One region of the Bacillus altaicus genome, then DNA from elsewhere that is predicted to be linked to it. Evidence: predicted binding sites of a transcription regulator. Region 1 holds the regulator's gene; the other holds the start of a gene.
What was found. The regulator NrdR, encoded in region 1, represses ribonucleotide reductase genes. The targets are predictions, from matches to a motif close to AACACNATATATNGTGTT.
Positions count from the first base shown of each region.

Region 2: ACE38F_RS11305 (anaerobic ribonucleoside triphosphate reductase) is a predicted target of NrdR. The motif match lies at 12,149-12,166, and genes of this name have one in related genera.

Region 1 covers NZ_CM143394.1:1,163,703-1,180,333, forward strand. Annotated here, with positions in the region: gene phoR (sensory box histidine kinase PhoR) at 1-425, shown strand, start outside; gene polA (DNA polymerase I) at 711-3,344, shown strand; gene mutM (DNA-formamidopyrimidine glycosylase) at 3,357-4,187, shown strand; gene ytaF (sporulation membrane protein YtaF) at 4,260-4,892, shown strand; gene coaE (dephospho-CoA kinase) at 4,946-5,548, shown strand; gene ACE38F_RS06165 (glyceraldehyde-3-phosphate dehydrogenase) at 5,658-6,686, shown strand; gene speD (adenosylmethionine decarboxylase) at 7,074-7,457, shown strand; gene nrdR (transcriptional regulator NrdR) at 7,654-8,115, shown strand; gene ACE38F_RS06180 (replication initiation and membrane attachment family protein) at 8,261-9,667, shown strand; gene dnaI (primosomal protein DnaI) at 9,701-10,639, shown strand; gene ytxC (putative sporulation protein YtxC) at 10,873-11,754, shown strand; T-box leader at 11,786-12,013, shown strand; gene thrS (threonine--tRNA ligase) at 12,062-13,999, shown strand; ribosomal protein L20 leader region at 14,206-14,326, shown strand; gene infC (translation initiation factor IF-3) at 14,390-14,893, shown strand; gene rpmI (50S ribosomal protein L35) at 14,915-15,115, shown strand; gene rplT (50S ribosomal protein L20) at 15,154-15,510, shown strand; gene ACE38F_RS06215 (dUTP diphosphatase) at 16,058-16,549, shown strand; gene ACE38F_RS06220 (M42 family metallopeptidase) at 16,619-16,631, shown strand, end outside.
Region 2 covers NZ_CM143394.1:2,140,745-2,157,375, reverse strand. Annotated here, with positions in the region: gene ACE38F_RS11350 (ABC transporter ATP-binding protein) at 1-262, opposite strand, end outside; gene ACE38F_RS11345 (TetR/AcrR family transcriptional regulator) at 427-1,020, shown strand; gene ACE38F_RS11340 (oxidoreductase) at 1,045-2,076, opposite strand; gene parC (DNA topoisomerase IV subunit A) at 2,347-4,770, opposite strand; gene parE (DNA topoisomerase IV subunit B) at 4,772-6,736, opposite strand; gene ACE38F_RS11325 (CoA-binding protein) at 7,114-7,527, opposite strand; gene ACE38F_RS11320 (S1C family serine protease) at 7,663-8,901, opposite strand; gene ACE38F_RS11315 (response regulator transcription factor) at 9,105-9,782, opposite strand; gene nrdG (anaerobic ribonucleoside-triphosphate reductase activating protein) at 9,801-10,253, opposite strand; gene ACE38F_RS11305 (anaerobic ribonucleoside triphosphate reductase) at 10,250-12,106, opposite strand; gene plsY (glycerol-3-phosphate 1-O-acyltransferase PlsY) at 12,332-12,928, shown strand; gene ACE38F_RS11295 (HesB/YadR/YfhF family protein) at 13,037-13,327, shown strand; gene ACE38F_RS11290 (acyl-CoA thioesterase) at 13,357-13,776, opposite strand; gene ACE38F_RS11285 (glycosyl hydrolase family 18 protein) at 13,886-15,178, shown strand; gene sspN (acid-soluble spore protein SspN) at 15,265-15,399, opposite strand; gene ACE38F_RS11275 (FbpB family small basic protein) at 15,443-15,586, opposite strand; gene ACE38F_RS11270 (3'-5' exonuclease) at 15,718-16,631, opposite strand, start outside.

The sequences.
Region 1 (16,631 bases):
TGGTGCTTGATAATAAAGCGGGTGAAAAAGAAATCTCTTTACAAGTGAATGTATTAAAACGTGTTTCTGTCATTGGAGATCCAAGTCGTTTGAAACAAATCTTTATTAATTTAATTAATAATGCAATCGTATATACACCTGCTGGAGGCATTGTTTCTGTAGAGTTAGCAGAAGATAAATATAATGCTTATATAAAAGTATCAGATACTGGAATTGGTATTAGTAAAGAAGAAATCCCTCGTATATTTGAACGTTTTTATCGAGTTGATAAAGCGAGAAGTAGAAATACGGGTGGAACGGGTCTTGGTTTATCAATTGTAAAGCATTTAGTTGAAGCACATCAAGGTACGATTACGGTGGATAGTGAGGTTGGAGAAGGTACAACATTTACAGTTGTTTTACCAAAATCAGCTACTGAAAAATAGGATGAAGGATATTTACAATATATTAACAATGGCTTAATTAAATATTAATAAAGCTCTGTTAATATAATATATGAAAACCCCTTCATCCAAGGAGTAATTTTGGACGAGAGTAGTTATGCTATTCTCGTCACTTCCCTTTTATGCCAATGTAAGTCTGTTTATATATGATAGAAAAAAACCGTTATTTTTCTTCTCTCTATTAGTCATGTTAATATAGAGAGAGGATAGGAACGGTTTTTTTTCTGTGGAAAAATCGTTTCAAATTTGTATGGGGAGGTTTGTAGTTTGGAAAAAAAAGTCGTATTAGTAGATGGTAATAATATCGCGTATCGTGCTTTCTTTGCACTACCGCTTTTAAATAACGACAAAGGTATACATACGAACGCAATTTATGGTTTTACGATGATGTTAATGAGAATATTAGAGGAAGAAAAACCGACGCATATGCTTGTGGCGTTTGATGCGGGGAAAACAACGTTCCGTCATAAAACGTATAGTGATTATAAGGGAGGACGTCAAAAGACTCCACCTGAACTATCAGAGCAATTCCCATTTATTCGCGAAGTACTTGATGCATTTAATGTTCCGCGCTATGAATTAGAAAACTATGAAGCGGATGACATTATGGGGACGTTAGCGAAAGAAGCGAGTGAGCAAGGGTTTCATGTAAAAGTTATTTCAGGAGATAAAGACTTACTGCAACTTGTTTCAGATAATACACTCGTATGTATTCCTCGCAAAGGGATTACGGAAGTAGATGAATATACGAAAGAAGCTTTATTTGAGAAATATAGCTTATCACCAAAGCAAATTATTGATATGAAAGGTTTAATGGGAGACCAATCGGATAACATTCCAGGTGTACCAGGTGTTGGTGAGAAGACAGCCATTAAATTATTAACGCAATTTGAAACGGTAGAAGCAGTATATGAAAACTTAGATCAAGTGAGTGGAAAGAAATTAAAAGAAAAGTTAGAAGCGAATAAAGAACAAGCCCTTATGAGTAAAGAACTTGCGACTATTATTACAGACGCACCGATTACTGTGCATGTAGATGATATGGCATATAAAGGGTATGAACCAAGCGATTTGATTCCAATGTTCGAGAATTTAGGATTTACATCCCTTTTAAATAAATTAGGTGTTACGCCGGAGGAAACGGCTCCAGCTGAATTAGATGATATTATATTTGATATTGTAGAAGAAGTTACAGAAGAAATGCTTCAGCAAGATAGTGCGCTTATTGTTGAAGTGCAAGAAGATAACTATCATAAAGCCGATATTCAAGGTTTTGGTATTCAAAATGAAAATGGTTGTTACTTCATTCCGGCCGATGTTGCTCTTAAATCAGATGCTTTTAAAGAGTGGATTGCAAATGGAGAGATGAGAAAACATACATTTGATGCGAAGCGTGCTATCGTTGCCCTAAAGTGGAAAGGTGTAGATATTCAAGGGATTGACTTTGATTTATTAATTGCCGCTTATTTACTTGATCCAGCTGATACCGATAAAGATTTCCGCGCTGTTGCGAAAATGAAAGAAACACATGCGGTAAAATCTGACGAAGAAGTTTACGGGAAAGGTGCGAAGCGTGCTGTTCCTGAGCAAGAGGTAGTAGCTGAGCATGTCGCTCGTAAAGTGCATGTATTATTCGATGTGCAGCAAACATTCGTAGAAGAGTTAGAAAAGAATGAGCAATATGAACTATTTACAGAGTTAGAATTACCACTTGCTCGTGTATTAGCTGACATGGAAGTGAAAGGTGTTACAGTTGATACGAAGCGTCTTCGTAATATGGGAGAAGAGCTTGCGGGTAGATTAAAGGAAATGGAACAAGAGATTTATGAGCTTGCAGGAACGGAATTTAATATTAATTCACCGAAGCAGCTTGGGGTTATTCTGTTTGAAAACTTAAATTTACCTGTTATTAAAAAGACGAAAACAGGATATTCTACATCTGCTGATGTACTAGACAAGCTTATGGATCATCATGCAATCATTCCGAAGATTTTACACTACCGTCAATTAGGGAAACTAAACTCTACATATATTGAAGGGTTACTAAAAGTTGTACATGACGATTCATCTAAAATTCATACTCGCTTTAACCAAGTGTTAACGCAAACGGGACGACTAAGTTCAACGGAACCAAACTTGCAAAATATCCCGATTCGCTTAGAAGAGGGAAGGAAGATTCGTCAGGCGTTTATTCCTTCAGAAGAAGGATGGATTATGTTCGCGGCCGATTATTCACAAATTGAACTTCGTGTGCTTGCTCACATTGCAAAAGATGAAGGTTTAGTTGAAGCGTTCCAACATGACATGGATATTCATACGAAAACAGCTATGGATGTATTCGGTGTTGGAAAAGATGAAGTGACATCTAATATGAGACGACAAGCAAAAGCTGTAAACTTCGGCATTGTATACGGTATTAGTGATTACGGCCTTTCACAAAACTTAGGAATCACGAGAAAAGCGGCAGGGGAATTTATTGAAAGGTATTTAGAAAGCTTCCCTGGAGTACAAGAATATATGGCTGACATTGTAAAAGATGCGAAGCAAAAAGGATATGTTTCAACGTTATTAAATCGCCGTCGTTACATTCCAGAAATTACGAGCCGTAACTTTAATTTACGTAGCTTTGCAGAGCGTACAGCAATGAATACACCAATTCAAGGTAGTGCGGCGGATATTATTAAAAAGGCTATGATTATTATGGCGGATCGCTTAGAAGAAGAAGGCCTACAAGCTCGCCTGCTTCTGCAAGTACACGATGAATTGATCTTTGAAGCGCCAAAAGAAGAAGTGGAAAAATTAGAGAAGCTTGTACCTGAAGTAATGGAGCATGCAATTGAACTAGCAGTTCCGTTAAAAGTTGATTATTCTTACGGTCCAACTTGGTACGACGCGAAATAAGGAAGTGATAAAATGCCGGAATTACCAGAGGTTGAAAATGTTAGACGGACACTTGAAAATCTTGTAACGGGAAAAGTGATTGAAGATGTAATTATCACTTATCCAAAAATAGTGAAACGACCGGACGATGCAGAAATCTTTAAAGACATGCTAAGAGGCGAGATGATCGAGAATATAAAGCGAAGAGGTAAGTTTTTGCTTTTGTATGTAACAAACTATGTAATTGTTTCACATTTGCGTATGGAAGGTAAGTTTTTACTTCATCAAGAGGATGAGCCAATTGATAAACATACACACGTGCGTTTCTTATTTGCAGATGGAACTGAATTGCATTATAAAGATGTGAGAAAGTTTGGTACGATGCATCTCTTTAAGAAAGGTGAAGAGTTTGCTCAAATGCCTCTTGCTGATTTAGGACCAGAGCCGTTTGATGCTGAATTGACACCGCAGTACTTACAAGAAAGATTGCAAAAGACAAATCGCAAAATAAAAGTTGTATTATTAGATCAGCGTCTTTTAGTGGGGCTTGGAAATATATATGTAGATGAAGTATTATTCCGTTCGCAAATTCATCCAGAACGAGAAGCTGCATCTTTAACAGAAGAAGAAGTAGAAAGAATTTACGAGGCGATTGTTACAACGCTGGGCGAAGCGGTTAAGCGAGGCGGAAGTACAATTAGAACGTATATTAATTCGCAAGGACAAATTGGTTCGTTCCAGGAACTTCTAAATGTATATGGAAAAAAAGGAGAACCGTGTGTGACTTGCGGTACGCTATTAGAAAAAACAGTTGTTGGCGGAAGGGGAACGCATTACTGCCCAATTTGTCAGCCTAGAATATAGAAAAGGGATAACATCGGATAGGCATTTGTCATATACATAGAGCAGAGCTATGTATAAGGGAGGAGCTTACCGATGTATCTTTATTTATCTCTTATTTTATTAGCTTTTACATTAAGCTTAGATAGCTGTAGTGTGGGGCTAACATACGGATTAAGAAGTGTAAGAATTCCACTAAAATCAATTATAATTATCGGAATCTGTTCAGCGGCTGTCATGCTCGTTTCCATGGGAATTGGACATATGATTGCGAAAATATTTTCACCTGTTATCGCAACGCGTATCGGTGGGTTTGTTCTTATTGGAATCGGGATTTGGGTATTATACCAATTTTTTCGAAGTGATAAAAAAGAAGAACCGAAGCAAGAAGAGAAGGTTTGGAAGTTAGAAATTGCTTCTCTAGGGTTAGTGATTCAAATTTTGCGGAAGCCGACTGTTGCCGATTTTGATAAATCAGGAACTATCTCTGCAGGAGAAGCGCTACTTCTCGGCATCGCTCTTTCTGTAGATTCGTTTGGTGCTGGAATTGGTGCATCTTTATTAGGTTATGCACCGGCGATGATGGCGGTATTAGTCGCGGTTATGAGTTCTTTATTTTTATTTATTGGAATGAAGCTTGGTACGATTTTATCGAATATGAAATGGTTACAAAAATTCACATTCCTGCCTGGGGTATTACTCATTATTATTGGAATTTGGAAAATGTAAGTAGGGGCGTGGAACATTAGTTTCGCGCCTTTGATATTATGAGGAGGATTATTATGACAGTAATAATTGGATTAACAGGAGGCATTGCAAGCGGAAAAAGTACGGTATCAGAAATGTTTCGTGAAATGAGTATACCGGTTATTGATGCAGATATTATTGCGCGAGAAGTTGTAGAACGAGGAAAACCAGCATATAACAAAATTGTAGAGGTGTTTGGAACGGAAGTGTTACAAGAAGATGGGGAGCTGGATCGTCCGAAGCTTGGAAGTGTCGTTTTCTATAATGAAGAAAAACGATTGCAGTTAAACAAAATTGTTCACCCTGCAGTGCGTGAAGAAATGAATGCACAAAAGGAGATGTACATAAAAGAAGGTATGCAAGCGGTTGTGTTAGATATCCCTCTTTTGTTTGAAAGTAAATTAACAAATCTTGTTGATCGTGTTGTAGTTGTAGCAGTCACACCGAATACGCAATTGGAACGTTTAATGAAACGAAATAACTTTTCAGAAGAAGAAGCAACAGCGCGTATTCAATCTCAAATGCCACTAGAAGAAAAAGTAAAGAAGGCAGATGAAGTAATTTATAATGATGGCACAATTATTGAAGCGAAAACACAATTAGCGGCTATTTTGAAAGAATGGAACATTATTGATTAAAAAATTGCGAAATTAATGAAAATGCTTAGTGACATATCTCCTTTTTGTGTTATACTATTATTGGGATTGGAGATAAATAGTATAACGCATTCAAGGGGGACAACATATTATGACTCGTGTGGCAATTAATGGATTTGGACGTATTGGGAGAATGGTATTTCGTCAAGCAATAAAAGAAAGCGCATTCGAAATTGTAGCAATCAATGCAAGCTATCCATCAGAAACGTTAGCACATTTAATTAAATATGATACAGTTCATGGAAAGTTTGACGGAACAGTGGAAGCATTTGAAGATCACCTACTAGTTGATGGGAAAATGATTCGCCTTTTAAACAACCGCGATCCAAAGGAATTGCCTTGGAAAGATCTGGGTGTTGAAGTTGTAATTGAAGCAACTGGTAAATTCAACTCGAAAGAAAAAGCAATTCTTCATGTTGAAGCTGGAGCGAAAAAAGTTATTTTAACAGCTCCTGGTAAAAATGAAGATGTAACAATTGTAGTTGGTGTGAACGAAGACCAATTAGATATTACAAAACATACCGTTATTTCAAATGCATCTTGTACAACAAATTGTTTAGCGCCTGTTGTAAAGGTGTTAGATGAGCAGTTCGGAATTGAAAACGGTTTAATGACAACTGTTCACGCTTATACAAATGACCAAAATAATATTGATAACCCACATAAAGATTTAAGAAGAGCGCGTGCTTGCGGACAGTCTATCATTCCGACAACGACGGGTGCTGCGAAAGCGCTTGCAAAAGTTCTTCCACACTTAAACGGAAAACTCCATGGTATGGCACTTCGTGTACCAACACCAAACGTGTCTCTTGTTGATTTAGTAGTAGACGTAAAACGTGATGTAACAGTTGAAGATATTAATGAAGCATTCAAAACTGTTGCAAACGGTGCGTTAAAAGGAATTGTAGAATTCAGCGAAGAGCCTTTAGTGTCTATCGACTTTAATACAAATACACACTCAGCTATTATTGATGGTTTATCTACAATGGTAATGGGTGAGCGTAAAGTGAAAGTACTTGCTTGGTATGATAACGAGTGGGGCTACTCTCGTCGTGTTGTAGATCTTGTAACGTTAGTTGTTGATGAATTAGCAAAACAAGAAAATGTACAACATATTTAAGTGAAATAGAGGGAGGGCAAGTGAATATTTGCTCTCTTTTTTTATTTTTTTCTGAAAAGAAAAAAATTATATGGGTATATTTTCAAATAGTGGACAGACCAAAAAACGTTGTGATTACTGTATTTGTGAATCGTTTATTTTTTTTAGGGAAAAGTAAAGAGGAAATTATGACAGAAAATCGAAAAAACTGTTGTTGCAAAATGAAAATAAACAAAGTATACTAACACTCGTAAACTTAAGAGCTGAGGTACGTAGTCACTACTTAAAGGGTTAGGACCTCTCTGGACTAACTTTCCCCCGTGGTAGTGGAGCAAGCCAAATTGCAAATTAGTTTTCAATTCGAACAGTTAGAATAAATTTACAAGGGGGAACTGTAGAATGGATACTATGGATACGATGGGTCGTCACGTAATCGCTGAACTTTGGGATTGCGATTTCGACAAGCTTAATGACATGCCGTATATTGAACAATTATTTGTGGATGCAGCACTAAGAGCTGGTGCTGAAGTACGTGAGGTTGCTTTTCATAAATTTGCACCACAAGGTGTAAGTGGAGTAGTAATTATTTCGGAATCACATTTAACAATTCATAGCTTTCCGGAGCACGGTTACGCAAGTATTGATGTTTATACTTGTGGGGATCGTATTGATCCAAATGTTGCTGCAGAATATATTGCAGAAGGTTTAAACGCGAAAACGCGTGAGAGCATCGAGCTTCCTCGAGGCACTGGTAGCTTCGAAATTAAGCAGAGAGAAACAAAAGCTCTTTAAAAAAGAACATAATTGATTTAAAATGTAAAGAGGTGTATAATGCACCTCTTTTTTAGTTTATATAAAATAGGATCACGATATGTAATAACTTAGAGTGGTCATTATAGAAGAATGAGTTATATAATATTGTATATATATTGTCACATGTAGGTGAGTAGCGAAAGAATAAAGATTATAGTGTAAAGGAGTGAATGAATTGCGTTGTCCATCCTGTTTTCATAATGGCACAAGAGTGTTAGATTCGCGTCCGGTAGACGAGGGGCGCTCTATTCGAAGAAGAAGAGAGTGTGAAAGTTGTTTAAGTCGCTTTACGACATTTGAAAGAGTAGAAGAATCACCTCTTATCGTTGTTAAAAAAGAAGGAACACGAGAAGAGTTTAATAAAGAGAAAATTTTACGCGGTTTAATTAAAGCGTGTGAAAAAAGACCTGTATCTTTAAGGCAGTTAGAGGAAGTAACCCAAAGTGTGGAGCGTGAACTTCGTAACTTAGGTATATCAGAAGTGAAAAGTGATATGATTGGTGAAATTGTTATGGAAGAACTTCGTGATATTGATGATGTTGCTTACGTACGTTTTGCTTCTGTGTATCGTCAATTTAAAGATTTAAATGTATTTATTGAAGAATTAAAAGATATACTGCAAAAAGAGAGAGAGTAGAAGGAATCCCTTTATATATTGTAAGTAAACGAGATAAGAGAGCTAGAAGCGGAAGCTAATAGCTCTTTTTCGCTAATAAATTATATAATAAAGATAGAACGAGTGAAATGTAGGTTAGATTGGATGAGAGAAAGGAAAAGCAAGAATGGAAAAACAGTCATGGATGGAGCTATTGCCGATTGATCGTTATAAAGTAAGTGCGAAAGGGTTGTTACATAATTACGACCGGAAAGTATTAACGATGTTGTATCAGCCGTTAATAGGTAGTAGAGCTTTTAGCTTATACATGACACTATGGGGAGAGTTAGAGCAAGATCGTGTGTTTGGAAAAGAGAATACACATCACTCCCTTATGGTGACTATGCAAATGCAACTTCCTGAAATATATGGGGAACGAGTAAAGTTAGAAGCGATTGGTCTTTTAAATGTATATATTAAGAAAGAAAAAGATATTCGAATGTTTATATATGAATTGCAACCACCTTTATCTCCGAAGCAGTTTTTTGATGATATTGTTTTAAGTATCTTTTTATATAATCGCTTGAGTCGGACAAAATACAACCAAGTAAAGCAATATTTCTTAGAAGAAGAATTCGATTTTGCTTCTTATGAAAATGTTACGCGCTCCTTCAACGATATATTTGATTCGTTTAACCCAGGTCAGTTTGAATATGCGCAAGAAGAATTGCGTATTCCGAAAACGACAATTATGCCAAGTAACGAGAATGGGGATGCTCCGAAAGTTTGGAATGATTTCTTTGATTTCTCTTTATTTGTAGACGGACTATCAGCGCTTGTTCCTAAAAAGGCGATTACAGATCAAGTGAGAGAATGTGTCATTACACTCGCGTATGTGTACGGTGTAGATGTGTTATCGATGCAAAATATCGTTCTTGGCGCAGTGACAGAGATACAAACAATTGATATCGAAAGGCTTCGGAAGGGAGCACGCGATTGGTATCAATTCGAAAATGGTCAAGCGTTACCTGTATTAAGTGAAAGAGTGCAACCTCATGCTGCTCGTACAATGAAAGAGAAAGAGCCATCTACGCAAGAAGAGATGCTAATGAAGCAGTTAGAGGAAATCTCGCCAAAACAACTATTGAAAGAGATTTCAGGCGGTGCAGAGGCGACGAAAGCGGACTTGCAAATCGTTGAGGATGTAATGATAAACCAAAAGTTAACGCCAGGGGTTGTGAATGTACTTATATATTACGTTATGCTACGCTCAGATATGAAGCTTGCTAAAACGTATGTCGAGAAGATTGCTGGACATTGGGCGCGAAAAAAGGTTGGTACAGTAGGCGAGGCGATGGCGCTAGCGAAAGAAGAGAATCGTCAATATCAAGAGTGGGCTGAGACGAAGAAAAAAGGTCGTACAGCGAAGAAAACAGTGAGAAAAGAAATGGTACCAGATTGGCTTAAAGAAGAGTCGAAAGAAGAAGAGAAAGAACCTGTAAAAAATGACGTAAGTGCGAAAAAAGATGCAAGTACGTTAGAAGATGAACGGAAACGATTAGAAGAAGTATTGAAAAAATATAAGCGTGATTAATAAAAGAAAATGAACGCTCTTTGAGGTGAGAAAATGGAGCATATTCAAAATTCATTTACGAAATTAATGGAAAATAAAAACTTTAAAAATAGATATGAAGTCTTAAAGGCAGAAGTGATGGCGCACCCTCGTGTGAAAGAATTTATAGACGAACATAAAGGTGAAGTAACGACTTCTATGATTGAACGAAGTCTTGTGAAGTTATATGAATATATTGGACAAAGTGTAGGGTGTGCGGATTGTCCAGATTTAGGGTCATGTAAAAATATGCTACAAGGATATGAGCCGAAGCTCGTCATCCAAGGTAAGATGATTGATATTCAATACGATCGTTGTATTAGAAAAGTAGCATATGATGAGAGAAAAAAATATGAAAAACTTGTTCAAAGTGTATATATGCCAGTTGACATTTTGCAGGCAACTATGGAAAATTTAGACCCTTCAGATTTAGATGCACGTATTGATGCAATAGGTGCAACGAATGAATTTTTAAACACATACGAACCAGGTAAAAAAGCACAAGGTTTATATTTGTACGGTAAATTTGGTGTAGGGAAAACGTATCTTTTAGGGGCAATTGCAAATGAGCTTGCGCGAAAGAAAATTAGTTCGATGCTCGTATACTTCCCTGAATTTTTACGTGAAATCAAAAGTTCGATTCAAGATAATTCGATTAGCGGAAAGATTGATGCTGTCAAACGTGTACAAGTATTAATGTTAGATGATATCGGGGCAGAAGCGATGTCAAGTTTTGTACGTGATGATGTACTCGGTGCAATCTTACAGTTCCGTATGTTGGAAAACTTACCGACGTTCTTTACATCTAACTTTGATTTCAAACAGTTGGAACATCATTTAACGTATACACAGCGCGGTGAAGCAGAAGAGATGAAAGCGGCCCGTATTATGGAACGAATTAAATATTTAGCGAAGCCAATCCCAATTGGCGGGAAGAACCGTCGTAATAAGTAAAGAGCGAGCTGAGAAGCTTGCTCTTTTTTATTTTAATCATTTTTTCAGAGTAGCTTGTATCATTTTTTTCTCCCTCCCTTAATATATATAAAATTAGCAAGCCATATCGAGTGGATGTTCTAACAATGGGAGATAGGTTTCTACTAAGAGTGAACTTCCATAGATCGGACTCTTATAGGATTTGTAACGTATAGATGCAATCCTTTAGAGCGGGGATAAAGGGGGGGACAAAAGTGATTGAAATTTGCTTCGAAGAAAAAAATGATGCTGTGCACGTATACAGACAACTAACGAAAAGAACGGAATCCTTATATAAGGAAACAAGTGTATATTTAAACGAACAAAAGGTTGTTATCCATATACCATTATGTGAATCGAATTATATTGAAAAGATTTTATTGCCAGTATTACTATATTTCATTATGAATGTGAAACAAAATGAATGGATTCACACCATTTTAAAGGAAAAGTTTTTTTATGAAGAACAAGAAGAGTGCTATCAAATATTGCATATGGCACATGAGATTTTAAAGGAAAGAAGAAAAGGAGTAGCTCGTGATTTAACACGTCAAAAATTTGAATCTTATATTGCGTCGTCTTTGAATGATTGGCTTTGTGATCCGCTCTCATTCTCGTTTTCATCATACGTTCGTTTTCGTCTTCGTACATATAGGGAAATGATAGCTAGGCTTGCTGAAGTTGCAATTGATGAGTATAAGATGGAGCAGGAATATCAAATGTTCATTGAGACACTTCGCCAACAAGTAAGTAGCCGGAAATCACGTTTGTCCTGTGTGCATCTTATTTTTGATGAAAGTTTTATTTTCTATGATGATAAAGGTAGACGTTTAAAACAGGATAAATTGGTTCAATATATAGATGAAGAATTATTAAAGAAACAGGATGTATATATTGATACGAAAGTAATTGCACCACTTCTTTCTATTTCGCCGAAAAAGATTTATTTATATACGAAAGAACAAGATCATAATATGATTATTACTTTGCGAAATGTATTTCAGGAACGAGTGCAACTACATGGATTACATGAATTTGAGCGCAACGTGAAAAATTTAAAAAATAAAGGTAACGCCCTTGATTTTCTAAGTTTTTGAGCATATAATTACCTACATAAATGAAATATATCGAAATGTTATGATGAGGACATGGGTAGTTTTCTACGATTTTCAGAGAGGGAAGCCTTAGGGTGCGAGCTTCCTATTACGGGATTATTACTTACCACCTCTAAACTTTAGCAGTGAACGTTTTTCTAGTAATTGCTAACGGACAACACCGTTATGTTGAACTTGAGCAATTAACAATAAGGTTAATTGGAACAAGGGTGGAACCACGAATTCAACACTCGTCCCTTTTTATGGGATGAGTGTTTTTTATTTTGAAAAAAAAGAGGAGTGACCAGTGATGGCAGATGTAGTTAAAATTACTTTCCCTGATGGAGCTGTGAAGGAGTTTCCAAAAGGAGTAACAACTGAAGAAATCGCAGCTTCTATTAGCCCAGGCTTAAAGAAAAAAGCTGTGGCTGGAAAATTAAACGATGAGATGATCGACCTTGTTACACCAATCGAAGAAGATGGTGCAGTTTCTATTATTACATTAGACTCTGAAGATGGCTTATATATTTTACGCCATTCAACAGCTCACCTTTTAGCACAAGCGTTAAAACGTATATATAAAGATGTTAAGCTTGAGCTTGGCATTGGTCCAGTAATCGAAAATGGCTTCTACTACGATATTGATATGGAAGAAGCAATTACAGTTGAAGACTTCAAAAAAATCGAAAAAGAAATGCAAAAAATCGTGAACGAAAACTTAGAAATCGTTCGTCATGAAGTACCACGTGCAGAAGCACTTCGTCGCTTTGAAGAAATCGGCGATGAGTTAAAATTAGATTTAATTAACGATCTTCCAGAAGATGCAGTTATTTCAATCTATGAGCAAGGCGAATTCTTCGACCTTTGTCGTGGTGTTCACCTTCCATCTACAGGGAAAATTAAAGTGTTTAAATTATTAAGTGTTGCTGGTGCTTACTGGCGCGGCGATAGCAATAATAAAATGTTACAACGTATTTACGGTACTGGATTCGTTAAGAAAGCAGAATTAGATGAGCACTTACTTATGCTTGAAGAAGCGAAAGAGCGCGATCACCGTAAATTAGGTAAAGAGTTAAAACTATTTACTAATAGCCAAAAAGTAGGACAAGGTTTACCACTTTGGTTACCAAAAGGTGCAACAATTCGCCGTATTATCGAGCGTTATATCGTTGATAAAGAAGCAAGCTTAGGCTATGATCACGTATACACTCCAGTATTAGGAAGTAGAGAGCTTTATGAAACTTCTGGTCACTGGAACCATTACCGTGATGGCATGTTCCCATCAATGGAAATGGATAATGAAGAGTTAGTTCTTCGTCCAATGAACTGCCCTCACCATATGATGGTTTATAAAAATGATATTCACAGCTACCGTGAATTACCAATCCGTATTGCGGAACTTGGAACAATGCACCGCTATGAAATGTCTGGAGCATTATCTGGATTACAACGTGTACGCGGAATGACTTTAAATGATGCGCACATTTTCGTTCGTCCAGATCAAATTAAAGAAGAATTAAAACGTGTTGTAAACTTAACGTTAGAAGTGTACAAAGATTTCGGTTTAGAAAACTATTCATTCCGTCTATCTTATCGTGACCCAGCAGATACTAAAAAGTATTATGCTGATGATGAGATGTGGGAAAAAGCACAAGGTATGTTAAAAGAAGCTATGGATGAAATGGGTCTTGATTACTATGAAGCTGAAGGTGAAGCGGCATTCTATGGTCCAAAACTTGATGTTCAAGTTCGTACTGCACTTGGAAAAGACGAAACACTTTCAACTGTACAATTAGACTTCTTACTTCCAGAACGCTTTGAATTAACTTACGTTGGTGAAGACGGTAAACAACATCGTCCAGTTGTAATTCACCGTGGTGTTGTATCAACTATGGAACGTTTCGTAGCCTTCTTAATTGAAGAATACAAAGGCGCATTCCCAACTTGGTTAGCTCCAGTTCAGGCGCAAGTAATTCCAGTTTCTCCGCAAGTACATTTAGACTATGCGAAGAAAGTACAAGATGAATTACGACGTGCTGGTATCCGTGTTGAAGTAGACACTCGTGAAGAGAAAATTGGTTACAAAATCCGTGAAGCACAAATGCAAAAGATTCCGTACATGCTTGTAGTAGGTGACAATGAAGTTACTGAAAATGGCGTTAACGTACGTAAATATGGGGAACAAAAATCAGAAACAATCGCATTAGATGCGTTTGTTGACATGATTAAAGTAGAAGGAAAACGATAAGAAAGAGCCGCGGTATACCGCGGCTCTTTTATATATTATAAAAAAGAAAATCTAGAAAAAATAACCAAACAATACTTATCATAAAAAAGTATTGCAAGTATGCTGGTTGTTTGTTACAATGTTTCTTGTTGTTAGTAAAACACATCGCGTCTTCTTGACAGACGTCATGTCCTATGATAAACTCATCAAGGATAATAGAATATGGTTTTGACAAGTAGAAGCACCCGCTTCTCACCTGATGGACGCATTCGCAGTTAGCAGGTAAATGTATTTCTTACTAGAGATATTACAAGTGTGGGTGCCGTGTGCCCGCACTTTTTTTGTTCGGGTTCTACAATTGCAAAACGTATTCTAAGAAAACCTTGGAGGTGGCTTACTATTAGCAAGGATATGATGATTAACGAGCAAATTCGTGCACGTGAAGTACGCTTAGTTGGCGCAAACGGCGATCAACTTGGAATCAAGTCTCGTAATGACGCTTTAGACTTAGCTGCAGGTCTTAATCTTGATTTAGTATTGGTTGCTCCAAATGCGAAACCGCCAGTATGCCGCATTATGGACTACGGTAAATTCCGCTTTGAGCAACAGAAGAAAGAAAAAGAACAGCGCAAAAATCAAAAAGTAATTAGCATGAAAGAAGTTCGTTTAAGTCCAACAATTGATGAACATGACTTTAACACAAAACTTCGTAATGCTGTCAAGTTTTTAGAGAAAGGCGACAAGGTTAAAGCGTCAATTCGCTTTAAAGGACGTGCCATTACTCATAAAGAAATCGGTCAACGTGTTTTAGATCGCTTCTCAGAAGCTTGTGCTGAAGTTAGTACAATTGAATCTAAGCCTAAAATGGAAGGACGTAGTATGTTCTTAGTTTTAGCACCGAAAAACGATAAGTAATAGATAGAGGAGGAAATACCTATGCCTAAACAAAAAACTCATCGCGGCGCTGCAAAGCGTTTCAAAAAGACTGGATCTGGTAAACTGAAGCGTTCTCACGCTTACACAAGCCATTTATTCGCTAACAAATCTACAAAAGCTAAACGTAAACTACGTAAAGCTGGTGTAGTTAGCGCTGGTGACTTCAAACGCATTCGTCAAATGCTTGACAACTTAAAATAAGTTCGGCTGATATATAGAACAAACTAGGAGGTAATATTATGCCAAGAGTAAAAGGTGGTACAGTTACTCGTCAACGTCGTAAAAAAGTTATAAAATTAGCAAAAGGTTACTACGGTTCTAAGAGTACATTATTTAAGGTTGCTAACCAACAGGTTATGAAATCTCTAATGTATGCATTCCGTGACCGTCGTCAAAAGAAACGTGACTTCCGTAAATTATGGATTACACGTATCAACGCAGCAGCTCGTATGAATGGTCTTTCTTACAGCCGCTTAATGCACGGTTTAAAAAATGCTGGCATCGAAGTTAACCGCAAGATGCTTGCTGACTTAGCTGTTCATGACGAAAAAGCTTTCGCTGAATTAGCAACAGTTGCAAAAAACAACATTAACTAATTGTTTAAAACCTTAGAAGATCTTTCTTCTAAGGTTTTTTTATTTGTATTCATTATAACGATTCAATAACTTGTAAAATTTCCCGCTTAGTGTCGTCACAATTAAATGAGTTATTTCTCTCTAGTATATTAAGATGTGCTTGTAAGAACTTTTGTAACGATAACGAGGAGTTTTTTACATGAAAGTAGGAAAGATTAACGGACGTGTCGTTATCGATATGACAAAATCAATATAAAATCTATAGCGATATAAAAGAATATATAAAAAAAGTCAGGAGAATCCTCCTGACTTTTTTTATTTGAACTCATTCGTGAGAAGTGTATCTTTCCTAGCAGAAACGACACTGCTATAATGGAAGGATGATATGGAACTTTCATCAAGTGAACAATCTATGAGTGATGATTGAAACGTATTTGCAAATTAAGGACAAGCTATCTTTATAAAGATGTAGGTAGCTGACTTGTTAATAAGAAACGAAAAATAATAATGAACTTTGAGATGAAACAACATTGTTGCGGAAAATGCGATGTTGGAGGAGGACAATAGAATGGACTTACTACAACTATTTAAATTACAAAAAGAGTTAGATGACCGTATTGTGAAAGAGCATGACTTACAACCGAAGAAATTGTTAAAAGAAAAAATGTTAGCTCTTCTTGTAGAAATTGGAGAACTTGCAAATGAAACACGTTGTTTTAAATATTGGAGCAATAAACCAGCGTCAGAACGTGAAGTAATATTAGAAGAATACGTAGATGGTTTGCATTTTATTTTATCAATCGGAATCGATTTAGGAATTGATAAAAACTTCTTATTCTATAAATGTGCGCAAACGAATAAAACACAAGTGGAAATTTTCTTAGACACATATGCGAAAGTGATTCGTTTTACAGATCAACCTTCTATCACGAACTATATTGAATTATTTACAAGCTATCTTCGCCTTGGACAAGCGCTTGAATTTGAACAAGAAGAAATTGAAAAAGCATATTTAGATAAAAATGAAGTAAATCATCAGCGTCAAACACAAGGGTACTAATTTAATTTTTGAATATTTCAATTTCCTTTTGTATAATAAAGTGACTGAAGAAAAAGGAGGGTGTTGGCAATGATAAAATTAG
Region 2 (16,631 bases), 980 kb from region 1:
CTTCAATAAAAGAAATTTCTCCTGGTAAATAGCCAACTTCTCTTTGAATTTTCGAAGCATCTTCCCAACAATCTAATCCAAAAATCGTTGCTTTACCAGCTGCTGGTTTTATAAACCCCATTAAATTACGAATCGTTGTTGATTTTCCAGCTCCATTTGGTCCTAAGTAGCCAAAAACTTCCCCTTCTTTCAATTCAAATGTAATATCAAACAAGCCTTTCCCATTTGAAAACTGTTTTGTGACATTTTGAACTGAAATCATAAGTCCACCTCATTTTTTGAAATATTTAACGTGTTATATTTCAAAATTATTGTACTCCTCATCTTTCATATTCGCAACAACTTTTTGAAATATTTATATGTCCATATTTCAAAAATATTGTTTTCAATTATTTTTTCTTGTATATTTTAAATGAGGTGATTGTATTGAACGGCTTTGAAAAAGTGAAAGAAAAGAAAAAACGTGCCATTAAAGAGGCAGCCTTCGTATTATTTTCAGAACGTGGATTTAATGAAGTGAAAATAGAACATATTGCAAAAAAAGCAAACGTTTCTCAAGTTACAATTTATAATCATTTTGGAAGTAAAGATGCATTATTTAGGGAACTTATACAAGAATTTATAATATCTGAATTTCAATATTATAAAGATCTTACAGAAGAAAAATTACCTTTTCATGATATGATGCAAAAAATGATTGTAAGAAAAATGAATACGGGCGGATTATTTCAGCCTGATATGCTACTACAAATGATGCAAAGAGACGAAGAGCTCCGAGAATTTATTTATAGTTATCAAAACGAAAAAATCCTGCCTTGGTATTTAGAAATATTAGAACAAGCACAGCGCAAAAATGAAATTAATCCTCATCTTTCAAAAGAAATGATGTTACTGTACATTCAAATGTTCACTAAATTAGGTGATAATTTCGGGGCACAGCTTCTTGAAGGAGACCGAGAAAAACATATACAAAATATAGTTACGATGTTCTTTTACGGACTTTCTGTTCCGCAAAAATAAAAAAGACACAGAATCGTGTCTTTTTTATTTTACCGAAATGACTCTACCAGTTTCACTACTTTCAATTGCCAATTGAATAAGTCTAATAACTTCCAAGCCTTCTTCTGCTGTTACAGGTGGTTTCTCACCATTTACAATACTATCTCTTACACCTTTATAATACATGTCATAACAGCCGACTTCTGTTGGAATACGTACTAACGCTTCTTCTGTTTCTAAAGTAGCAAAATTCTCTTCAGGGTCTGCTCCATAACCATTATCCCCTGGCTTCATTCCAGTCTTTAATTGTTCTTCCTGTGAATCCATACCATACTTCACAATAGAACCTTTATCTCCATGCAGTGTAAAATGTGGTCCAGCTTGTTTCACATAACTGCTACTATGTAAAATGACACGCTTTACTCCGTAGTGAAGTACAACATGGAAATAATCATCAATTTCTGCACCTGGTCGTTGTTTTATTACATCTGCATTTATAGCATCTGGCTTTCCAAATAAAGCTAATGCTTGGTCCATTAAATGCGATCCTAAATCATATAAAATTCCTGAACCTGGTAAATTCTTTTCTCTCCAGCGATCACGTACATGTGGACGGAAACGATCGAAATGCGCTTCATATGCGTATACATTCCCTATTCTATTTTCTTGTAATAATTTCTTTATCGTTAAGAAATCATTATCAAGACGACGGTTGTGATACACACTTAAAACGACATTATGTTGCTTCGCTAATGAAATAAGTTCTTCTCCCTCTTCAATTGAAACAACGAATGGTTTCTCCACAACAACATGCTTACCGTGTACAATCGCTTCTTTTACATATGGAAAATGAGTTGTATTCGGTGAAGTAATGACCACTAAGTCAATATCAGCTCGGTTTACTAATTCATCAATTGTACCAACAACTTCAGCATTTGGTAATGCTTGTTTCACTAATTCTTCTTTGGATGATAAAATAGCACGAATATCATACTCTTCTATCGTTTGTAATAACGGGATGTGAAATGTTGTACTAGAAAATCCAAATCCTACAATCCCTACACCTATTTTTTTCATGTTGCCCCTCCATTTGTCCCGCTTTAACGGGCAGTAAGATTCCTACCTCAAAATTCAGCGAAAGCAAAGAAATTAGGTGAGGAATCAACTGCTCGTAAAAGCCCGATTGGTTCAACTAATAATCAGTGGGGATAAAGAAAATCCCCACTGATTAAAGTTTCACTTTATGAGAACGATTTCATTCCATTATTATAACAAGATTATTTTTATATACATAATGATTTGCTTAGAAAAAAGCATCTTGCTATCATTCATAGCAAGATGCTCCCTTTATTCCGTTCTTTTCTTCGTCCACGTTTCAATTACTTCACCAGTATCATTAACATCTAGTACTAAACTACCATTACTATACCGGTCTTTATTTCGAAATGCTTTCGGATCAATTTCTTCTACAATGTGTTTCTCTGTCTTCATGTAAACTAATTCATCATCTCGAACAATTTCAATACCGACAATGCGGTACGGATTACGTTTTAACTCTTTAAAAATTACGAGGCCTCGCTTCGCCCTCGTTGATTTCTCAATTTCCGATGCCTTTATACGTTTCACAGCACCGCGCTGCGTAACGAGAATAAGTTGATCTTTTTCACCATTTAACGGTTTACCAGAAGCAACGTAGTCATCCTCTTTTAAGTTAATTGCTTTCACACCAGCTGCTCTTACACCAACTGGGCTTACTTCTTCTTCATTGAATACAAGTGCATATGCACCATGTGTTGCAAGAACAATATCACTTGTCCCATCTGTCGCAAATATATCAATAACTTCATCATCTTTTTTCAAGTTTACAGCAACGAACGCCCGTGAATAACGCTGCACTTTATATTGGTTTAATTCTGTTTTCTTAATCATACCGTTCCGTGTAACAAATACGATAAATCGTTTTTCTTCTTCAAAATTCGGTACGACTGTTGCCCAAATTAACGATTCATCTCGCTCGAGTGAAACAAGATTCGCAACGTGTTGACCTAAATCTTTCCAACGAATTTCTGGCATTTCATACACAGGAAGATAAATATAATTTCCTTTGTTCGTAAATAAAAGAACGGTTTCTGTCGTGTTTGTATCGAAACGCTCAAGTAAGATGTCACCCTCTTTCATACCGAAGTATTTCCCGTTCGATGCATTATGCGAACGCCAACCTGTTCGTTTCACATATCCTTCTTTCGTTACAGTAACGATGACATCTTCTTGCGGAATCATAACTTCCACATCAATTTTAATTTCTTCAATTTCCTCTTCAATTATCGCCCGGCGATTATCACTATATGTTTTCTTTACTCTCTTCAAATCTGTTTTAATAACTTGAAAAAGTCTGTTTTCACTTTGTAGAATCGACTGTAACTCTATAATTTTCTTACTGAGTTCAGCTGCTTCTTGCTCTAGTGCTGTAATATCTGTATTCGTTAAACGATATAATTGCAGTGAAACAATTGCTTCTGACTGCGCCTCTGTAAATCCAAATTTCGCACTTAAATTATCTTTCGCATTACGCTTATCTTTAGACCCACGGATCGTTTCAATCACTTCATCTAAAATTGATAATGCTTTCTTTAAACCTTCTACAATATGTTGACGATTTTCTGCTTTTCGTAATTCATATTGTGAGCGTCTCGTAACAACTTCTTTCTGATGCCCAATATATGCATCCAAAATCTTAGGTAATGTCATAAGTGTCGGACGACGATTATTTATCGCTACCATATTAAAGTTGTATGGAATTTGTAAATCTGTATTTTTATATAAATAATTTAAAATACCTTCAGCATTCGCTTCTTTTTTTAATTCTACAACGATACGAAGACCTGTACGATCTGTCTCATCACGTACTTCAGCAATTCCATCTAGCTTTTTATCTATACGTAATTCATCCATTTTCTTAACAAGATTCGCTTTATTTACTTCATACGGAATTTCTGTAATAACGATTTGTTGCTTCCCGCCACGAATCGTTTCAATCTCTGCTTTTCCGCGAATAATAATTTTACCTTTACCTGTTTCATACGCTTTTTTAATGCCATCTATCCCTTGTATAATACCACCTGTAGGGAAATCTGGTCCTTTAATAACTGTTAACAAGTCCTCCACAGAACTATTTGGCTGATCAATACGCATCATTGTAGCATCAATTACTTCTCCAAGATGATGCGGTGGAATTTCTGTTGCATAACCAGCGGAAATCCCTGTAGATCCGTTCACTAATAAGTTCGGGAACATTGCCGGTAATACAACAGGCTCTTCACTCGTATCATCAAAGTTTGACACGAATTCTACTGTTTCTTTATCAAGATCACGTAATAACTCAGATGCGATTGGTGATAAACGTGCTTCCGTATAACGCATTGCCGCTGCTGGATCCCCATCAACACTACCGTTATTTCCGTGCATTTCAACTAAAACATTACGTACTTTCCAAGTTTGACTTAAACGGACCATCGCCTCATATACAGAGGAATCACCATGTGGATGATAATTACCGATAACATTACCTACTGTTTTAGCTGATTTACGAAACGCTTTATCATGTACGTTTCCTTCTACATACATAGAATATAAAATACGTCTTTGTACCGGTTTTAAACCATCACGCGCATCTGGAAGCGCGCGGTCTTGAATAATATATTTACTATAACGTGCAAAGCGGTCACCTAACACGTCTTCAAGCGGGAGGTCATGAAACTTCTCTGCCTGCATGTTATTCCACCTCCGTCTCCATAATCATTTCATTTTCTAAAATATTTCCTTCTTCTTGCATACCAAATTGTACATTACGCTCAATCCATTTACGACGAGGTTCTACTTTATCCCCCATCAATGTCGTAACTCGGCGCTCAGCTCTTGATGCATCATCAATTTTCACACGAATTAATGTACGTGTTTCAGGGTTCATCGTTGTTTCCCATAATTGATCGGCATTCATTTCGCCAAGTCCTTTATAGCGCTGCAACATATAGCCTTTACCGACCTTTTTCGTTACACCACCTAATTCTTCATCAGACCATGCATATTCAATTACTTCACTTTTCCCTTTTCCTTTACTTACTTTATATAAAGGTGGAAGTGCAATAAATACTTTACCAGCTTCAATAAGTGGTTTCATATAACGGTAGAAGAATGTCAGTAGTAACACTTGAATATGTGCTCCATCCGTATCTGCATCGGTCATAATAACAACTTTATCGTAGTTAATATCTTCAACAGCGAACTCATTCCCTACGCCGCCGCCAATTGCGTAAATAATCGTATTGATCTCTTCATTCTTAAAAATATCAGCAAGCTTTGCTTTTTCCGTGTTAATTACTTTACCACGTAATGGTAGCACCGCTTGGAAACGGCGATCTCGCCCTTGCTTTGCTGAACCACCAGCCGAGTCACCCTCTACTAAATACAATTCGTTTTTCTGAGGATTACGTGATTGTGCAGGTGTTAACTTCCCGCTTAAAGTACCTTCTGATTTTTTCTTCTTCTTACCAGTACGCGCTTCTTCTCTCGCTTTACGAGCAGCCTCACGTGCTTGCGCTGCTTTAATCGCCTTTCTCACAAGAAGTGTAGCTACATCTGGGTTTTCTTCTAAAAAGTAAGCTAAATGCTCAGATACAATTGCATCAATTGAAGAACGAGCTTCACTTGTACCTAGTTTCCCTTTCGTTTGCCCTTCAAACTGGAGTACGTCTTCTGGTACACGTACAGAAACAATCGAAGCTAATCCTTCACGAATATCTGTACCCTCTAAATTTTTGTCTTTTTCTTTTAATAAAGAAACTTTACGAGCATACTCATTGAACACACGTGTCATTGCTGTTTTAAATCCAGCTTCGTGTGTACCACCGTCTTTTGTACGTACATTATTTACAAATGAAAGAATGTTTTCTGAGTAACCATCATTAAACTGAAACGCTAACTCTGCTTCAATTCCATTTTGCTCACCCGAGAAATATACAACTGGATGAATTGAATCTTTCTCTTCGTTTAAGTATGAAACGAAAGCCTCAATTCCTGTTTCATAATGAAACACATCTTCTAAATCATTACGTTCATCTTTTATCGAGATTTTCATTCCTTTTAATAAGAATGCAGATTCACGTAATCTCTCACATAATGTTTCATAATTATAATTTGTTGTGCTGAAAATAGTTGTATCTGGTTTGAAGTGCATCGTTGTACCAGACTCTTTCGTTTTCCCGATTTTCTCTAACGTCGTTGCAGGAGTACCACCATTTTCAAAGCGTTGTTCATAAATGCTACCATCACGCTTAATCGTTACTACTAGCCATTCTGACAAGGCGTTTACAACTGATGCCCCAACACCGTGTAAACCTCCACTCGTTTTATAGCCTCCTTGGCCAAACTTACCACCAGCATGAAGTACAGTTAAAATAACTTCAGGTGTCGGTTTTCCAAGCTTATGCATTCCCGTAGGCATTCCTCGCCCTTTATCAATTACGCTAATACTATTATCTTTATGTATTACGACAGAAATTTCGTCGCCAAATCCCGCTAATGCTTCATCAACGGAGTTATCTACTACTTCATATACTAAATGATGCAATCCACGGCTATCCGTACTCCCGATATACATACCCGGGCGTTTTCGAACGGCTTCAAGTCCTTCTAACACTTGAATTGCATCTTCATTGTATTGGAACTGATGCTTCGCCAAACTCCTTGCCCCTTTCCTAATCAAATAAGAACATATGTTTCTATTATAGAATAACGCCTCGACTATAGTTTTGGCAAGTTATCTTATCTCTTTTATATACTATTTTCAATAGAAAAATCCTTGTTTTTTTCACAAGGATTCCTCTAGGCTACTATTTCAGAAAAATAATCGTTTGTCAACGAGAAATGGATATGCATTCCAATATTATACATTCCAGACCTTTTTCATGATCCAAATGATCAATATCCAAAACGGGATAACAAGTAACAATCCCCAAAAACAGCCTTTAAAAAATCTCATGATGAACACCTCGTTCATCCGCCCTACTTATGTAAAAAGCGAGGGCTGAATCAATCTTTCTATCTTTAAAGTCTATACTATTTTGTCATTACATGCTCTACTTTAATACAACGATCCATTATTACTGTATAGCCTTTTTCTTGTAAAAGTTTATATGTATCTTCATCTTGTACTCCTAGTTGTGCCCAGAAAACATCTGCATCAATCTCTACAAACTCTTTCGCAACATCCTTTAAAAATTCTGAGCGACGAAATACATTTACGATATCCACATGTTCTTTAATATCCGTCAGTGAAGAAACCGCCTTTTCTCCGAGTACTTCATCTACTGTTGGATTTACTGGAATAATGCGATACCCAGCATCTTGCATTGCTTTTGAAACCATATATGATGTGCGTTCTGGCTTATCTGATAATCCAACAACTGCAATCGTTTTACTTTTCTTCAATACTTCACCAATTTCCGTACGAGTTGGGTTTTCAATTGTCATAATTAATCCCTCCTATACCTTTATTATATCCGATAAAGAAAGTCTCTTTCAACATGAAAGAGACTTTCTTTTATTCCGATTGATGTACGCTAATAAGCAGAAGGAAGAGAACTCTCCACTGATTAAAGTTTATATTTATTGATTCTTTGTAGCTGAATTATCTGCTAACGTAGCTGATTTCGTCATTTTTTGGCCATTGCGATAGAATGTAACCTCTACTTTCTCGCCTACTTTTTTCTTTTCATATAAATATTTACGGAATTGAAGAGCATTCTCTACCTTTTGATTATCTAATGCTACTACAACATCATATTGCTCTAAACCAGCTTTTTCTGCCGGTGATATTGGATAAATTTTACCTAGTACAACGCCATTTGTTACTTCTTTAGGTACCTTTAATTGGTTTACTGCAGCCTGCACATCTTCTAATGAAACGACACCTACTCCAAGAGCTGGACGTTTCACTACTCCATCTTTTTCAAGCGATTCGATGACTGGTTTTGCAATATTAATCGGAATTGCAAATCCGATTCCTTCAACTTCTTGCTGCGCAATTTTACTTGAGTTAATACCGATTACTTCACCGTTTTGGTTAAATAATGCACCACCACTATTACCAGGGTTAATCGCTGCATCTGTTTGAATAACTTGTGCTTGCCAATCTGGGCGTTTGTCCCCATCAATATCAACTGGAATTTCGCGTTCTTTACTACTGATTATACCTTCCGTTACACTGCCGTCAAATCCAAGTGGGTTACCGATTGCGATCGCTTTTTCACCAGCACGAAGTTTACTGGAGTCACCTAGACTTGCAACTTTATTTACATTAGATCCGTCAATTTCAACAACAGCTAAGTCTAACCAAGGATCCTTACCAACTAATTTTGCATCAACTTGCTTTCCATCACTTAGTTTCACAGCAAGTTTATTCGCTCCATCTACTACGTGGTTGTTCGTTACGATATATGCTTTATTTCCTGCTTTTTTATAAATAACACCTGATCCTGAACCAGCTTGTTGTTCTTGACCTGTCGGTTGCATTGCAAACGGATCAATACTTTGTTGCATATTAATTACACCAACAACAACATCCTTTGCACCTTCAACCATACCTGGCAAATCAGTTTCGTTTTTTGATTTATTGACAACAGGAACTACAGTACCTTCTACTTGTTTATTAGAATTGAATGATGAAACTGCAGCTCCATTATTTTGCACCCATGGCATATAAGGTGCTGCAAAACTAATCGAAACCGCCCCGACTACAGCTCCCACTAAACCTGTGAAGAAATAACCTTTTTTACTGCCTGATTTTCTCACTTCTCTCGTTTCACTATGCTCTTCATTCAAATTTGGTCCGTCGTAATATCCCATTTTTTATTTCCCCTCTCTGGTGAATTCGTACTTTCAGTATAGTCACAGTTTGTGTCCTTCTTGTGAACTCATCGTGAAATCCAATTTAAAAAATACTCCTATCTATCATTGTAGATAAGAAAAGTATTTTTTGTACATTTCACCTACAAAGGAGAGTGTAAATTTGCTATATCGCAAAGCCGGGATGCATAGTAACTTAAAGGTTATTCTTCAAATTTGTAACCTACTCGAATAACAGTGCCGATATGCTTCGCCTTATCTCCTAGCTTATTTCGCAGTTTTTTAATATGTGTATCAACCGTTCGGTCATCACCGTAGTAATCATATCCCCATAACTGATCTAATAGATGTTGGCGTGACAACACAATTCCTTTGTTCTCCATTAAATAAACGAGAAGCTCAAACTCCTTATGTGTCAATATAATTTCTTCTCCATCTACTAAAACTGTTCTAGATAGTCGATTCACTTCTATTCCAGCTAATGACATAGTATTTTCTTCTGATACTCCTATCGCTCCATCCGCACGTTTCAATAACGTCTTTGCACGAGCTACTAACACTTTCGGACTAAAAGGTTTTGTTACATACTCATCTGCACCTAGTTCAAAGCCTAGTAATGTATCATCCTCATCAGAACGTGCTGTCAGCATAATAATTGGTACCGCTGACTCTTTTCTAATTCGTCTACAAACAGACCAACCATCTATTTCTGGTAACATAATATCTAACATAATTAAATCAATTGTATGTTCAGCAAATAATTCTAGCGCTTTTTTTCCATCTTCCGCTTCGATTACTTCAAAGCCTTCATTACGAAAATAATCACTAACAATTTCACGTAATCTTCTTTCATCTTCAACAAGTAATACTGTTTTATTCATATAACCTATCCCGCCTTTTTACTCATTCAATCGAATAATACGTTGATTGGAGCTTCCGCGAAATGGAAGTGTTAAATCTTTTTTATCAAGTTCAAATCTTCCATCGACCAAAACATCCCCATAATGTAACAATTCTATCATATCATTATTTTGAGCACTCTGTATCTCTTCTAACGTGTAACCTGTATAAATCCATAGATTTTTTCTCAAATCCTTCACTGCTTTTGCTACTTTTTTCACTTCAGCAGCTTGAAAAAATGGATCTCCACCTGAAAATGTTACATCGGTTAATGAATTTTTTTCAATCTCTTTCACAATTTCTTCTACCGTCATTTCAGTTCCATTGCAAACATTCCATGATTTCGGATTATGGCAACCGATACAACGATGCGGACAGCCCGCAAAAAACACGACTGTCCGCAACCCTTCTCCATCTACTACACTATCATGAATGATATTCATAACTTTCATTTATGCTTCACCCGATCCATCTCTTCACTACGTTTCGCGCTATTCCACTTTGACATATCTCCTACAAGATATCCTGTTATGCGGCGAATTCTTTCTATTTCATTCTCATCTTCATTTCCGCAGCTCGGACATTCATTCCCGATAATGCCATGATAACTACAACACTTACAACGATCGACAGGATGGTTAATTGAGCCGTATCCTACTCCGTACTGCGCCATCGCTAGTACAATTTGCTTTAACGCCTTTTGATTATGCACAGCTGCACCATCTAGTTCAATGTACGTAATATGTCCGCCATTACAAAGAGCGTGAAACGGTCCTTCTAATCGGATTTTATCTATAGCTTGAATATTGTAATACACCGGTACATGGAACGAATTTGTATAATAATTATGATTTGTCACACCGCTAATTACACCAAATTCTTCTCTATCTTTCTTCACAAACTTTCCTGATAACCCTTCTGCTGGCGTTGCAATTACAGAGAAATTGAGTTGATGTTTTTCCGTAGCCTTATCCATTCTCTTCCTCATAAAGGAAATGATTTCATATCCAAGCTTCCACGATTCTTCATTTTCTCCATGGTGCTTTCCTGTTAACGCTACTAAACATTCTGCAAGACCGATAAAGCCAAGACTTAACGTCCCTTGTTTTAAAATCGGCGCCACAGCATCTTCAGGTTGTAACGTTTCTCCACCACGCCATACACCTTGTGAATATAAGAACTGAAAATCTCTTGCTCTCTTTGTACATTGATAAGCAAATCTCTCTAATAATTGCTTAACGCCTAAATCTAAATAATAACTTAGCGCTTCAAAAAATGCTTCTTTTGAACCACTAATTAGCGCTAATTTCACTAAATTAATAGAAGTAAACGATAAATTCCCTCTTCCAATTGCTGTTTCTTCCCCATGTATATTAGACATAACACGAGTACGACACCCCATATAACATACTTCACTTTCAGGTCGACCATCATAATACACAGCATTAAACGGGGCATCTAAAAACGAAAAGTTAGGGAATAATCGCTCAACTGTCGTTTCTAACGCTAATTCAAATAAATCATAGTTCGGATCACACTCTTCAAAGTTCACGCCTTTTTTCATTTTGAAAATTTGAATAGGAAAAATCGGTGTTTCCCCTTTACCAAGTCCAGCTTGCGTCGCTTTTAAAAGTTGCTTAATTAAAAGCCGTCCCTCTTTCGATGTATCTGTTCCGTAGTTAATAGAAATAAACGGTACTTGTCCCCCCCCCCTACTATGCATACTATTTGAATTATGAACGAAAGCCTCACACGCCTGATACGTATCATTTTCTGTTTCTTTCCATGCAAATCCCTCTATTTGTTCTTTCGTAAGCGGATATGACTGCAATCGTTTTTTATGTCTCTCTACTGTTTTTCTCACATATGGAGCTAGATCAATATCAAAGAGTGCAAACGATTGACCACCGTGCTGCATATTTTGATTCGCCTGAAAAATAATTGAAGAAAGCGCCAACGCACTTTTAATATCTTGCGGTTGTCTCATATGTCCATGTCCAGTATGAAAACCGTTAGCAAGCATTTGCGCTAACGGAATTTGCGAACAAGTCGTCGTTCCTGTTGCATAAAAATCTAAATCATGTGGATATAATATATTTTGATCTATCGCTTTTTTCACTTGATCTGATAATAATTTTTCTACTGCATAATACTTTGCGCTCTCAGATGCGAACGTTCCCATTACTCCCATTGGAGATCGGCCATCTACATTTGCATTTTCCTGCATTAAATCTTGTTCATTACCGTGAATAATTGTCTCAAATACTTTCATTAATTCTTCTCCACGTACATTTTGTTTCAACATTCATAACCCTCCACCAACATGTTGTTGTCTTTTGATTAAAATCATACAACATATAGTTCTTCTGTTCCTGTGAAAAATGTAACATTCCTGTGAAAGTTTTTTTAAAAATTAATGACTTTTTCATTTATAAAAAAGAAATGTGCTCTTTACAAATATATGGTACAATATACGGGAAAAACTCTTTTTACCCTTTATCAACACATTTGTATAAAGGAGACTGAACTCATGATTATTACATATCTTTTATTTATCGTTGCCTACTTGCTCGGTTCGATTCCATTTGCATTAGTCGTTGGAAAAATCGGTTATGGAATCGACATTCGTGAGCATGGAAGCGGTAATCTAGGCGGAACTAATACATTCCGTACATTAGGGAAAAAAGCAGGTTTTATCGTAACAATTGCTGACATTTTAAAAGGTACATTAGCAACAGCTCTACCGATTATTTTCGGGGCAGATATTCACCCACTATGGTTTGGATTAGCCGCTGTTCTTGGACATGTCTATCCGATCTTCGCAAAATTCCGCGGGGGGAAAGCAGTTGCAACTTCTGCCGGGGTATTATTATGCTATTCACCAGTTGTTTTTGCAATATTAGCTGTTGTCTTTTTCAGCCTTTTATTTACAACAAGATACGTATCACTTTCTTCTATGATAACAGCTATCGTTGCTGTTATTGCATCCATTGTTAGCGGGGATAGAATCTTCATTATTGCGATGTGTTTATTAGCAGGTATGGTTATTTATAAACACCGTGCAAATATCGGACGAATTATAAATAAAACTGAACCAAAAGCAAATTTTTCAAAAAAGCAAAAATAAGATTGTAACCCACATAACGCAAAAAGAAAACGTGAAGCATATTAATAGCGTCTTTTTGCGTTATTTTTTATACTAAAGAAAAAGCAACATAATTTGGAGGAACTATACATGAATCTTTCCGTAACAAAAGAAGCAGCACAATGGTATAAAAACGAATTACACTTACAATCAGGTGAAACAATACGCTTTTTCGTACAATACGGTGGTTGCAGTACTGTGCAAAAAGGACTTTCTTTAGGTATTCGTAAAGATGATCCTGCGCACCCTGCTGTTCAAATGCAAGAAGAAGGTATTAACTTCTTTATTGAAGGCGATGATGAGTGGTTCTTCGATGGACATAATTTATTAGTTACACTTAACGACGGTGATGATTTCCCTCAATTTAATTATGAAAAATAAAAAAAACGTGGCTTCTGCCACGCTTTTTTTTATTTCTTTTTAATTTCCTCATATTTCGCATACCACTCAGGATATAATTTTTTAAATGATACAGGGCGGAACCCTTCTTTTTTCGCACAAATATTCGTTGTACTTGCAGTAATACAAAGCTCGCCATCACCGTTATAAATTTCATAACCATATACAACACGAAGCGGGCTCAAAGTATCAATCCACGTTTTCACAATTGCTTTTTCACCGTAACGCATCGCTTTACGATATGAAATTTGCAAGTCTAATACAGGAGAGATAATTCCCTCTTTCTCCATTTCAACATACGAAAATCCTAATTCTTGTATAAGTTTCGTGCGCCCAAGTTCCAGCCACACTAAATAGTTTGAATGGTAAACAACACCCATCTGGTCTGTTTCCGCATAGCGGATTTCAACTTCATGTTCTGCTACAAACATTTCTATTCGCCTTCTTTCACTTCTGCTACCTTGCATACATTTAATCATAATACAGTGGAATCAAAAATAAAATAAAAACAGTGAATCTTTTACTGAAAGGGGCAAACACATGATTCAAATTGTAACTGTTCGTAGCGGTGATAGTGTTTATAGTTTAGCATCAAAATATGGATCTACACCTGAAGAAATTGTAAAAGACAATGGACTAAACCCAGCCGAAACACTCGTTGTTGGTCAGGCACTTATCGTTAATACAAAAGGCAATAACTATTATGTACAGCCTGGTGACAGCCTTTATCGAATTTCTCAAACATATAGCGTTCCTCTCGCCAGTTTAGCTAAAGTTAATAACCTTTCATTAAAATCTATTCTTCATGTCGGACAACAATTATATATACCGAAAGGAACAAAACGAGCAGTAGAATCCATCGCTTATTTACAACCTTCAACAATACCGATCAAAGAAAGTTTAGTAAATGCTACACGTGCTATTAATCCATTTTTAACATATTTAGCCTACTTCAGCTTCGAAGCAAAACGAGACGGCACTTTAAAAGAACCAACAGAAACAGCTAAAATCGCTAATATTGCAACGCAAGGGAAAACCATCCCTATGCTCGTTATTACAAATATTGAAAATGGAAATTTCAGTACCGAACTGGCATCTGTTTTTTTACGCGACGCAACGATTCAAAACAAATTTATTACGAACATTTTGCAAACAGCTGAAAAATACGGCATGCGAGATATTCATTTTGATTTCGAGAATGTAGCACCTGAAGATCGCGAAGCATATAATCGTTTTTTACGAAATATAAAAACGCGCTTACCTAGCGGGTACACATTAAGTACAACGCTTGTACCGAAAACAAGTTCCAATCAAAAAGGGAAATTTTTTGAAGCTCATGATTATAAAGCACAAGGACAAATTGTTGATTTTGTCGTCATTATGACATACGACTGGGGTTGGCAAGGCGGGCCACCGATGGCGATTTCTCCTATTGGTCCTGTGAAAGAGGTACTTCAATATGCAAAATCTCAAATGCCACCACAAAAAATTATGATGGGTCAAAATTTATACGGTTTCGATTGGAAACTGCCGTTCAAACAAGGAAATCCACCTGCAAAAGCAATTAGCTCTGTTGCAGCTGTTGCACTAGCTCGTAAATACAATGTTCCTATCCGCTATGATTTCACGGCTCAAGCTCCTCATTTCAATTACTTTGACGAAAACGGCGTACAACACGAAGTTTGGTTTGAAGATTCACGGTCCGTTCAAAGTAAATTTAATTTAATGAAAGAACAAGGAATAGGCGGCATTAGCTATTGGAAGATTGGTCTACCATTCCCACAAAATTGGCGTTTACTCGTGGAAAACTTTACAATCACGAAAAAAGGCTGACGAAAGTCAGCCCTTTTTTCATATTCCTGTTAAAAATATATCTTTAATTCCCTCACAAAAAAGAAGAATGATAACATTCTCCTTTTTTAACCGTTATCAACAATCGGTTGCTTACCAGTTTGGTCTTGCATTTGCTTTCCTTTATTCCCACCAGCTTTTTTCGATTGTGTTCCAATTTGATTTGGTGCAAAGTCTTTTGAATTCTTTTTCGGATTACCCATTACTATCGCCTCCTTAACACTAGTATCGTACTAGTGTTAAGAATTATTCAGCCTGCTTAAAAAGTTTCATTGCATAACGTTTTTCAATACGTTTTTCAATTCGATCCATTGCATCACGATCACTTAATAATTGTTGTTTATTTTCATTTACAAGTTCTTCAAACGATCTACGGCGACTTCTTCTCATGCTGCTCACCCTTTCTTCTACGTTTTCTTATTACATAGTATGAGCAAATGAAAAACTCTTTAATCAGATTTGCAAGAAAATTTTATGTTTTAACAAAAAAACCATACGCAAATATTACGCATGGGATTTTTTCACATCATTATATTTAAATATTTTTTAATTTCTTCATCAGCATCTTCTTCATTCACTCTATATTCATGCAGTGCTCGCAATACAGAATCGTATTCTTCTAAAATGTAGCTCTCTAGCTTGAAAATGTCCTCTACAATGTCAATCATAATTCTCGTGTTGCCAATCTCACTTTTCAATGCTGCCTCACACGTTAAGCTCGTACAAATACCAATTACATCGTCTTCCATTTTTTCTGTTAACACATATTTCTTTCGCCCGTTTACCTTCATCCTAATAATTGGGTAAAAAGCTTTTATATCTAAATAGCTCCCGACATTCATACAGCGAATCCATTCGATATCACGTTTATTTCGCATAAGAATTTCTTTTACTGCTTCGTATGCTACCGTTTCATCAAGCACTTCTTTCTGCACTTTTCTTTTTCCTTCTTCCTCAATAGATGCACATCTTTGATAAACTGCCGCACACGTAATACAATCATCAAATGCATTATGAGAACTTAAGCGAATTCCAAGCATTCGCTTTAACGTTTCAAGTTTATGATTAGGCGCGTGCTTCATATATTTCTTTGCTAAAAACACAGTGTCAATCACTTTATTTTTAGGCTCCGGTAGCCCAAGCATATTTACATTACTTTTCAAAAAACGCATATCAAAAGATGCATTATGAGCGACAATTACATTTGTATGTAAAAATGCTAAAAATAAAGGTAATACTTCTTCAATCGTCGGTGCATCTGAAACACGATAATTTGTAATACCTGTTAAACTCGTTATTCGGTCCGGAATTGAACGCTCCGGATTCACATAGGAAACAAACTGATCTACTAGTTCATGATTACGATATTTCACTGCTGCTACTTGAATAATTTTATCATTATAAGGGTTAAATCCTGTTGTTTCAAAATCAATTA